3 regions of the Marinobacter sp. ANT_B65 genome follow, and region 2 is predicted to be linked to each of the others. Evidence: predicted binding sites of a transcription regulator. Region 2 holds the regulator's gene; each other region holds the start of a gene.
What was found. Region 2 encodes FliA, which starts transcription of late flagellar genes. Its sites were predicted from a motif close to CTAAAGTTTNNNNNNNNNNNGCCGNTAA; they were not measured.

Region 1 (3,282 bases), on a different contig from region 2:
TGGCCATAAGCCAGACCGGCAAGGGTAGCCGTGTCGAACGTGGAGAAGGGGTGGAACGGGTTCCGGTTGATTTCCGCCCGCCGTGCCGCAGCAAATACGAAGTTGTGATCGAAGGTTGCGTTGTGGCCCACCAGGATTGCGCGCTTGCAGTCGTTTGCCTTGATCGCTTTCCGGATGGGGCCGAAGATTTCGCTCAGGCCTTCGCGCTCGGGAACGGCTTCACGCTCCGGGTTCCAGGGGTCGATCCCCGTGAAATCCAGCGCAGATTGCTCAAGATTGGCCCCTTCAAACGGATCGATCTGCTGCAAATGGGTTTCAGCACGCCGCAAACGACCGTCGTCGTCCATGGTCAGTATCACCGCAGCAATTTCCAGCAGAGCATCACGTTCCGGATTGAACCCACCGGTCTCCACATCGACCACAATGGGTAAAAAGCCGCGGAATCTGCGGGACATGGGGTGCGATTGGGGGTGCAGTTGTCTGTTTTCGTCAGTCACTAAGGCTCCGGTCGTGGCTGTTTATCAGGAAGTCGTAGGAAAATTACGCCAAACGCCAGTTGATGGTTTCGCCAGCTTTCAGCGGAACGATGGTACCACCCGCCAAGGGTAATTCCCCGGGCATAGTCCAAGGTTTTCTCATCAGGGTTATGGTACCGGTATTTCGCGGCAGACCATAGAAGTCCGCGCCGTTCAGGCTGGCAAATGCTTCCAGCCGGTCAAGAATACCAAGTTCTTCAAAAATATCAGCATAGAGTCCAATCGCGCCATAGGCTGAATAGCAGCCCGCACAGCCGCAGGCTGCCTCTTTCCGATCCTTTGTATGAGGAGCCGAGTCGGTTCCCAGAAAGAACCGCTTGTCACCGCTGGCAACAGCGTCCCTCAGCGCTTGCTGGTGTCTGTTGCGTTTCAGAACAGGAAGGCAGTATAGGTGAGGGCGAATCCCGCCCACCAGCATATGGTTGCGATTATACATAAGGTGCTGGGGTGTAAGCGTTGCGGCAAGATTTTCCCCCTGGTGATGCTGCACAAACTCCACAGAATCGGCGGTGGTAATGTGCTCAAGCACAACCTTGAGGTTGGGGAAGGCTTGCAGTGTGGGCGCCAGAACCCGGTCAAGGAATACCTTCTCCCGATCAAAAATATCAATGTCTGCATCGGTGACTTCGCCATGGACAAGCAGCAGCATGCCGCAGTCTGCCATAGTTTCCAGTACCGGATAGATGTTGCGGATATCCTGCACTCCAGAGGCGGAGTTTGTGGTAGCTCCGGCTGGATAAAGCTTGGCAGCAACAACACCTTCCGCTCTGGCCTCAAGTATGTCTTCGCGTGTAGTGGACTCTGTAAGGTAAAGCACCATCAATGGTCGGAAATCAGTACCTTTGGCCGCAGCCAGTACGCGATCCCGGTACGCTGAAGCTTCAGCGGCATTAGTAACCGGTGGCACGAGATTTGGCATGATGATCGCGCGGCCGAAGCAGGCAGCAGTAGCCGGCACAACGTCCTTAAGAACATCGCCGTCACGAACGTGGAGGTGCCAGTCGTCGGGGCGCACAAGGGTGAGCTGTTCGGTCATGATTTGATTCCGCGGTACCGTCAAAAGGTTCAATAAAGGGCGTAAGACGCGGCGTGAAAAGGCGTGTTCACTTTCAACGGCGCTCTGGCACTGAAAAAGTTGGCAGATTATAACAGAACACGCCAGTGATTGTTTTTCCTCTCGTGAGCTAAAGAATGCTGTGAGGGTGCCGTTAAACATGGAAAGCACGAAACATCGTGAACCACTGGTATAACTGCTCTTGCGTCCGTGGGGCGCTCTTATGGGACTCTTATGGTGTCTGACCTTCCCAAAAAAACGCTGAATATGCTGGCCATACTCGCTCTTGGCGTCTTTTTGCCCGGATCAGGCCTGGCCGGAAGTTACGGTGCCGGAATCTCAAACAGCCAGTGGTATCTTTCTGAATCTGTTTTCGAATGTTCTTTGGTGCATGAGGTTCCAGGCTATGGCCGGGCCGTTTTTAGCCACAGGGCGGGAGAGAGCCTTTCATTTTTCCTTGAATCCGAATCCCGGCTTATGCGCCCTGGGCGTGGTTCGTTAGTTGTTGAAGCGCCTGCGTGGCGACCGGGCACAGCGCCAAAATCTGTAGGTGTAGTGCACGTATCTGAGGGGCACCGTCCGGTATCCCTTGAATCCCGCCAGGCGGTGATTCTTGCGCAAAGCCTTCTCGACGGAATGCGCCCAACCGTTACCCGTGCCTCCTGGTACGATGGAAGCCCGGTCCGTGTGCAGGTTTCCAATATTAATTTCAATGGCCAGTATCAGCGCTACAGGTCTTGTGCTGCGAATCTTCTACCGGTAAATATCGATCAGATAGGGCGTTCAAAAATAGTGTTTGCCAGTGGGAGCAAGACGTTATCTGAAGCCGATATGGGCCTGTTGGACGACATTGTCGCCTATCTGGCGGCCGATATTACGGTAGAGCGCGTATTTGTAGATGGGCATAGTGATCGTATCGGAAACCGTATTGATAACCGGGCATTGTCTGAGGAGCGTGCCAATGTTGTGGCTGAGTATCTGAAGGGGCGCGGAGTGGACCCGGACATGATTACAGTGAGAGCTCACGGAGACCAGTACCCGGTGTCCGGGCGAGCTGCTGATAACCGTCGCACAACGATTCGCCTTCAGCGCGAGGGCGAGCGGCCTGGGCTACAGCAAGCCAATGGATATGGCGGTGCTTCCGCCGGATAACGCAACTTCAGGCCGCCCTCAGTAAACCGAGCTCAATACTTCCAGGTGAGCGTTCACGCTCTCTGCCAGAGCTTTCAGGTGGTAACCCCCTTCCAGCGTCGAAATAATCCGGTCGTTACTGTGTTCGTTCGCAATGCCCACCAGCATTTCTGTGAGCCATCGGAAATCCTCGACCTCCAGATTGAGTTCTCCCATCGGGTCCAGGCGGTGAGCGTCAAATCCGGCAGAGATAAGAACAACCTGAGGTTTAAATGCGTTCAGGCGTTTGATCCAGCCGTCTTCTACCTGTTTACGGTAGGTTTCAGCCGAACAGTCCGCTTCAATGGGAATGTTCACTATGTTGTCGGCTTGCCGGTGCACGTGCGAGTGCGGGTAGAACGGGTGCTGGAAGCTCGAGCACATCAGTATGCGTTCATCTCCGCTCACAATGTCCACGGTGCCATTTCCTTGATGCACATCAAAGTCAACGATGGCTACACGCTCAAGATGATGGAAATTGAGTGCCCGCATGGCTGCAAGAGCAATGTTGTTGTAAAAACA
Region 2 (3,282 bases):
AGACTACATCTTCACGCTCTTCAGCCTTCATCTGAGGCCCCACACCCTGCTCAGCAGACACTTCTTCATTGTCAATCTGATGCACAGTACCAGTGAGCTGATCAACATGGCTGGCCATAACCACCAGGCTGAGCATCTGTTCTTCCACGTCTTTGACCAGTGTCGTTACGCGCTGGATGACCTGTCCGGTCAGGTCCTGGAAATCCTGTGCCAACAGAATTTCCGAAAGACTGCTATAGATGGTGTCTGCGTCCTTGGTCAGGCTCACAAAAAAATTATCAATCCGGCCATACAGCTCACGAAACTCTGCCGGTTGCATCTCACGACGGCGCAGGCGTTGCCATTCCTCCCGCAAAGCAGAGGCTTCGTCACGTACTGCGTTTGCAACTGGCATACTTTCTTCAACCAGATCCATGGTGCGGTTGGCAGCCTGGCCAGTCATCTGAACCACGTAAGCGAGCCGGTCTGAGGCGTCTGTCATCATCGACAGAACTTCTTTCTGTTCGGCACTGCGTGGATCTATTTGAAAATTGCGGATTGATTCATGAAGCGTACGGGTCAGCCGGCCAACTTCCCGATACAGACTCTGATCCCGGACCTCGCCTAATTCATTAATCAGAACCATGGCACGGGCATAATCCCCGCTTTCAATGCTCTGATTGAGTTCCGCCGCTTGATGTCGAAGCTTTTCAGTTACTTCCGGCTCGAGACCGCGGTGGATCTTTTTGTTATCGCTCATACGATCCATCCAATCTCTGCTTACTGGATTCGTTCAAAGATCTTCTCAATTTTTTCTTTGAGAACGGCTGCGGTGAAAGGCTTTACAACATACCCATTAACGCCGGCCTGGGCAGCAGCCACAATCTGGTCGCGCTTGGCTTCAGCCGTCACCATCAGAACAGGGAGGGTCTTCAGGCTGTCATCCGCACGTACCGCTTTAAGCAGGTCAAAGCCAGACATTCCAGGCATATTCCAGTCTGTCACCAGAAAATCGTACTTGCCGCTTTTCAGCATGGGCAGAGCAGTGTTGCCGTCATCCGCTTCATCCGTATTTGTAAAGCCCAGATCACGGAGCAGGTTCTTGATAATCCGTCGCATTGTGGAGAAATCGTCCACAATGAGAATCTTCATGTTCTTGTCCAAAGGGACCTCCAGTTAATAAGACCCGGAATTCGTTTTGACCTTTGCGCTCAAAGTGTTGCAGGCCGCTGATTTAACCATCTATTGTCTGATCTTTATCACGGTTGTAAAGCACCGGTTACCAAATACTACACTCAAGCACGATCCGGACACCTAAGCCGGGCCTAACTGCCATCTTCATGGCGCCATTCCGAGAGCCTGCCACGCAGCCTCAACGCCGCCTGACTGTGAATCTGGCTGACTCTGCTTTCACTGACACCCAGCACAGCGCCAATTTCCTTGAGATTCAGTTCCTCCTGGTAATACAGGCTCAGAACCAGCTTTTCACGCTCCGGAAGCTGCTCAATGGCCGCGGCCAGACTGCTCCGGAAAGAATCTGAAGCCAGCCCGTCCAGAGGATTATCTCTGGTCTCTGTTTCTTCTATCGGCAGGTCTCCGGATTCATTGAGCTCATCAAGGCTAAAAAGTCGGCCACTGCTCGCATCGGACAAAGTAGAGTGGTATTCAGAAAGCTCCATACCGAGTTCTTCGGCAACCTCCGCGTCCTGGGCCTCGCGCCCCATACGGTTTTCAACTGTCCTGATTGCCTGGCTAACCCGGCGGGCATTCCGGTGGACCGAGCGGGGCACCCAGTCACCTTTACGGATCTCATCCACCATAGAACCGCGAATGCGTATACCGGCATATGTCTCGAAGGTAGCGCCTTTGGTGGAACTATAGCGTTGGGCAGCCTCCAGCAATCCAATCATGCCGGCCTGCATAAGGTCGTCCAGCTGCACAGAGGCCGGCAGCCGGGCAAGTAGATGAAGAGCTATTTTCTTGACCAGGGGCGCATGCGCCTCAATCAGTTCTGAGGAACTCTTTACGCCACTCTGGTTATAGATTCCCAGATTTTTCGTCAATGTCATGTATCCGGTATTGTTTGACGGGATCCGTTTCAGACTTCGACGAGCCGCTCCACAAAAAACTCCAGATGTCCCCGGGGAGATGAAGGTAGAGGCCAGCTCTCAACTTTGTCAGCCAGCGCCTTGATCGCGAGCGAGGCTTTAGCCCGGGGATAAGCGTCCAGCACGGCTTTCTGGCGCTGAACCGCTTTCTTCACGGCTTCGTCGTAAGGCACCATACCTACATATTGTAATGCCACATCCAGAAAGCGTTCAGTAACCCGGGTCAGTTTTTCGAACAAATGACGACCTTCCTGCTCGCTGCTCACCTGATTGGCAAGAATGCGAAACCGGTTAGTGGCGTAGTCACGATTCATCAGCTTGATCAGAGCATAAGCATCAGTGATGGATGTCGGCTCATCGCAAACCACCAGCAGCAACTCCTGGGAAGCCCGAAGAAAGCTTACAACCGCCTCGGAAATACCTGCTGCCGTGTCCACAATAAGCACATCAATCTGATCACCCAGCTCGCTGAAAGCATTAATCAGGCCTGCATGTTCCAGAGGGCTGAGCTGGGTCATGCGTTGAGTGCCGGAAGATGCCGGAACGATCTTGATACCGCCCGGGCCGTCAACCAGCACGTCTTTAAGATCGCACTCGCCCGACAGCACATCCTGCAGATTACGGTTAGCCGTAATCCCGAGCAGCACATCGATATTGCCCAGACCAAGGTCAGCATCCAGCAGAACCACACGCCTGCCCTTCTGGGCCAAAGCGATGCCCAGATTAACCGACACATTACTCTTACCGACGCCGCCCTTGCCGCCGGAAACTGCGATCACCTGTACCGGATGTGCTCTGCTCATACTATTTGTTATCTCTCGCAACGTTTAGCCGGATATGATTCACAGCTATACAAAACTCGGATTATCAGGGTTTCATGCCGTTTCGCGTGGGCGATCCGCACCTGACGGTAGCTCTGCTGCAGCCTGTTGCTGAAGCGTTTTGAGGCGCTCGACAGCCAGCCGCACAAGCGGAACAGCTTCAGCATGATGCAGGTCTCCGGGGATTTTTTGCCCGTTTGTGTAATAGGCCACCGGCAACCCGGTTTCCATCACAAAGCCAAGAGATTCACCCAGAGTCAAAGCCTCGTCAATTTTTGTCATCACACAACCCGTTAGATTTGCCATCTTATAGCAATGCCATACGGATTTCATAATACGCGGCTGGCTGGTTGCGGAAACTACGAGGTGGGTAC
Region 3 (3,282 bases), 430 kb from region 2:
GTCTATGCTTGCCTGAATGAGGTAATGGGTCAGGCCTTCCTGATCGCTCTCGATTCTGGCCAGAAGATCCACGAGCTCTGTCAGGAAGTAGTCCTGGTTCTGCAGACTAAGGGGTTCTTTACGCTGGCTTACCAGGTTGATTCTTGCCGAAATAAGTCTGGCGTTCATCAGATGACGGTGCAGTGAACTCAGGAAAAGTTCATTGTTCAGCGGTTTCTGGAAATAGTCGTTGCCTGCGATACTCTGCTGCTCGAACAGCTCTTTGCTTCCAGGAGAGGCTGACACAAAAAGAATAGGGATGGTCATGTACCGGGCATCCTGCCGAAGCACTTTGGCCAGCTCCATTCCCTGGCAGCCGGGCATGTCGTGGTCCAGCACGATAGCATCTGGCTGGAATTTTTCGATGCGTTCCAGAATGCGTACTGGCTGGCTCAGCCCTTCAACTTCATAGCCTTCTTCGCTTAACATCGACTGGTAATAGGCGAGAAGGTCGGTATCGTCGTCTACCCATAGCACCCTTGGCGGTGTTGAAGCGGTGTTCTCCAGCAACTGTTGAATGCGTTTTTCGAGTACACCCATGTCGATAGGTTTGGTCAGGTAGATGTCGGAGCCGGCTCTTAGCGCTCGCAGCCGGGCCACCATGTCGCTCCTGGAGGACATCATGATCACCGGAGTGTTCTCGCCCGCCCGGGATTTCATTCGCTCCAGCCACCCGACGCCTTCCAGCGGGCCTTGGGGAAAGCTGATGTCCAGTAAAATCAGATGACAGGAATGGCCGTCGGTCCGCTGGGTGTAGGTGTCCGGGTTTTCAAATACTTCAGCGGAATAACCTTGTTGTTCCAGCCAGTTCTTCAGGTGTGCGGCCTGATCCGGATCATCTTCAACCACTGCGATCCGGTAGGCATTGCGCTTCTCCATGACAGATTCCGACACAGTGACTGGCGTATCCTGGCCAGGGATGGTCTGACATGCCGCCTCGATGGCGCGTTCCAGAGCACTGAGGGCTTTATCAACTTCCTGTCGCTCTGTGGCAGAGGCATCAGGTTTTGCCAGTAACGCCTGTAGCTGCTCTTCCAGCGTTCTCGCTGTATCGGTGATGTCAGGAAACTGGAAGGTAGCGCCACTGCCGTTCAGCTTATGAGCGCTTTGGTACATGAACTCCAGGGCTTTGGTGTTCCAGCTGACGTGTACGAGCCGGCTCCAGGAATCTCTGAGTTCTCCCATCCGGTCAGGCAGACCGCTAATGTACCTGCTTCTGAGTTCCTGGAACTTCTGTCCTGAGCTGGTCCCTGACATTCCGCACCTCCTTTACAGTGAGTGGCTCCCGGGGCAAGTTGGGCAGTTATCAGGCGGCCGCATTTTCCCGACAGGAGATTATGAAGCCTATCTTAAATTTCCCCTTTCAGGAAAGTGTCGCAACGCCAGCGAGGTCGCTGGAGAAGCTCAAGTTATTCTTCATGATGTCGATATCATATTGCTGACGAGCCGATCCCAGTATTTGCCCGGGTCGGGATATTGGCTTATATGTCGTTTTCTTATACGCTTCTTTGCTACTAATAATAATGGAGAATTTCCGTGAAGCTTAATCTTTCCTGGCGCCAGAAGTTTCTGTTGCTCATCATCGGGTCATTCACCGGGCTGACCATTGTTGCCGGGGCAATTTTCTGGGGGCTGGAAACAGTTTCATCCTCCTACCAGTCCATTTATGAAGTGTCCCGCTATGAAAACAGCGCCAGTCAGCTTGCCACCAAATGGAACTCTGTAGAAAACGATCTGAATTATCTCTCTGAGGATAACCAGAACGAATTTCTGGCGAAGCTGGATGAGCTCGCATCGGATGCTGAAGCGTTGCGACGTCAGGCCGGGCTGCTGGAAGACCCCGAGAGTATCCGCTTCGCCGAATCCATTCATGCGGATACTGAACGCTATGTGGCAATGCGTCGGGAATGGCTCGAGAAGATGAATGCACTTGGCCTGTCCGACGCCGCGGGGGTTCGCCAGGAACTCGCTAAAGCTATGGTGCAACTCCGGGAGCTGTCATTGAGCCTGGTGGATGATGCTATCCGTGAAATCGGCAGCACCAATAATGCTTACATTACTGCTCGCGACCCTGCCTTGGCAGAGCGCGCAAGCCAGGCCGTTTCGGTGCTGGAGGACATTGTTGTAGAGTTTGACTGGCAGGACAATGTGGTTGGCGAAAGTGTGAGGCAATACCGTGATGTATTCGGTCAGGCTGATGCGATTCTGAAGCAGATCGCAGCCGCTTCAGACGGTGCCACGCAAGCCGGCGACAGCTTGCAGCAGGCTGTTATTGCGCAGAGTGAATCACTGCAGTCCGGCCTTATTGCCCGCACTATACAGAGTGCCGAAAGCGCCGAAGCCTCGGCCAAGATGGTCAGTGTCGGTTCCATTATGCTGTTTGCTCCTTTGCTGGCTCTGGTTTTGTTCCTCACCTCCCGGGCTCTGGTCAGCCAGTTAAACAGGGTGGGTGAGTTGTTGTCGCGGGTGTCGGAGGGTGACCTCAGCAAGAAGTTGTTACTCGGCGACAACCCTAACGATGAATTCAACATTCTGGGCAGAGCCACCAACCAGATGATCGATAACATCGGCACGCTGATGCGGGAGTCCATTGCTGGCACCCGGGATTTGATCGAGGTTCATGGCGAGCTCGAAAAAACCATGGTCCGACTGGCGCAGAACAGTGAAACTGTTGAATCCCAAACCATTCTGGCAGCCACCGCCAGTCAACAAATATCCGTCACCTTGAATGATGTTGCCGAGCGCACTTCGCAGGTGGGTGTTTCTACACAGTCCGCCAACGAGTCGGCACAGTCCGGAGCCCGCGTGGTTGAAGACAGCGTGACCTCCATACGCCAGCTGTCAGGCCTGATTCAGGATACCCACGGCCATGTCAAACTGCTTAACCAGGCCAGCTCCAAGGTTTCTGGCATTATTGGCGTAATCAACAGCCTGGCTGATCAGACTAACCTGCTGGCGCTGAATGCTGCGATTGAAGCAGCCCGGGCCGGAGAAGCCGGACGCGGATTTTCTGTAGTGGCCGACGAAGTGCGCACCCTGGCGCAAAAAACCGTTGCCGCCACCACCAACATTGTCGCCATTATCGATGAACTCAACCTGCAGACCGCCAGCATGGACACCCTGGTGAATAACGGGCTTGAGATTGCCAAAGAAGGTGAGCACCATGCGTCGCAGATTGCGGACGCTATGGGTGGGGTGACCCGTTCCATCAATACCCTTAACTCGGAAATGGATCAGGTTGTT

Region 1: CPA50_RS13235 (flagellar protein MotY) is a predicted target of FliA. The motif match lies at 1,721-1,748, and genes of this name have one in related genera.
Region 3: CPA50_RS02855 (methyl-accepting chemotaxis protein) is a predicted target of FliA. The motif match lies at 1,443-1,470, and genes of this name have one in related genera.

The regions. Positions count from the first base shown of each region.
Region 1 covers NZ_NXGV01000003.1:30,894-34,175, reverse strand. Annotated here, with positions in the region: gene rnt (ribonuclease T) at 1-455, opposite strand, end outside; gene pyrC (dihydroorotase) at 541-1,572, opposite strand; gene CPA50_RS13235 (flagellar protein MotY) at 1,825-2,742, shown strand; gene CPA50_RS13230 (histone deacetylase family protein) at 2,761-3,282, opposite strand, start outside.
Region 2 covers NZ_NXGV01000001.1:1,013,478-1,016,759, reverse strand. Annotated here, with positions in the region: gene CPA50_RS04800 (protein phosphatase CheZ) at 1-739, opposite strand, end outside; gene cheY (chemotaxis response regulator CheY) at 760-1,143, opposite strand; gene CPA50_RS04790 (RNA polymerase sigma factor FliA) at 1,305-2,048, opposite strand; gene CPA50_RS04785 (MinD/ParA family protein) at 2,078-2,890, opposite strand; gene flhF (flagellar biosynthesis protein FlhF) at 2,963-3,282, opposite strand, start outside.
Region 3 covers NZ_NXGV01000001.1:584,572-587,853, forward strand. Annotated here, with positions in the region: gene CPA50_RS02850 (response regulator) at 1-1,296, opposite strand, end outside; gene CPA50_RS02855 (methyl-accepting chemotaxis protein) at 1,576-3,282, shown strand, end outside.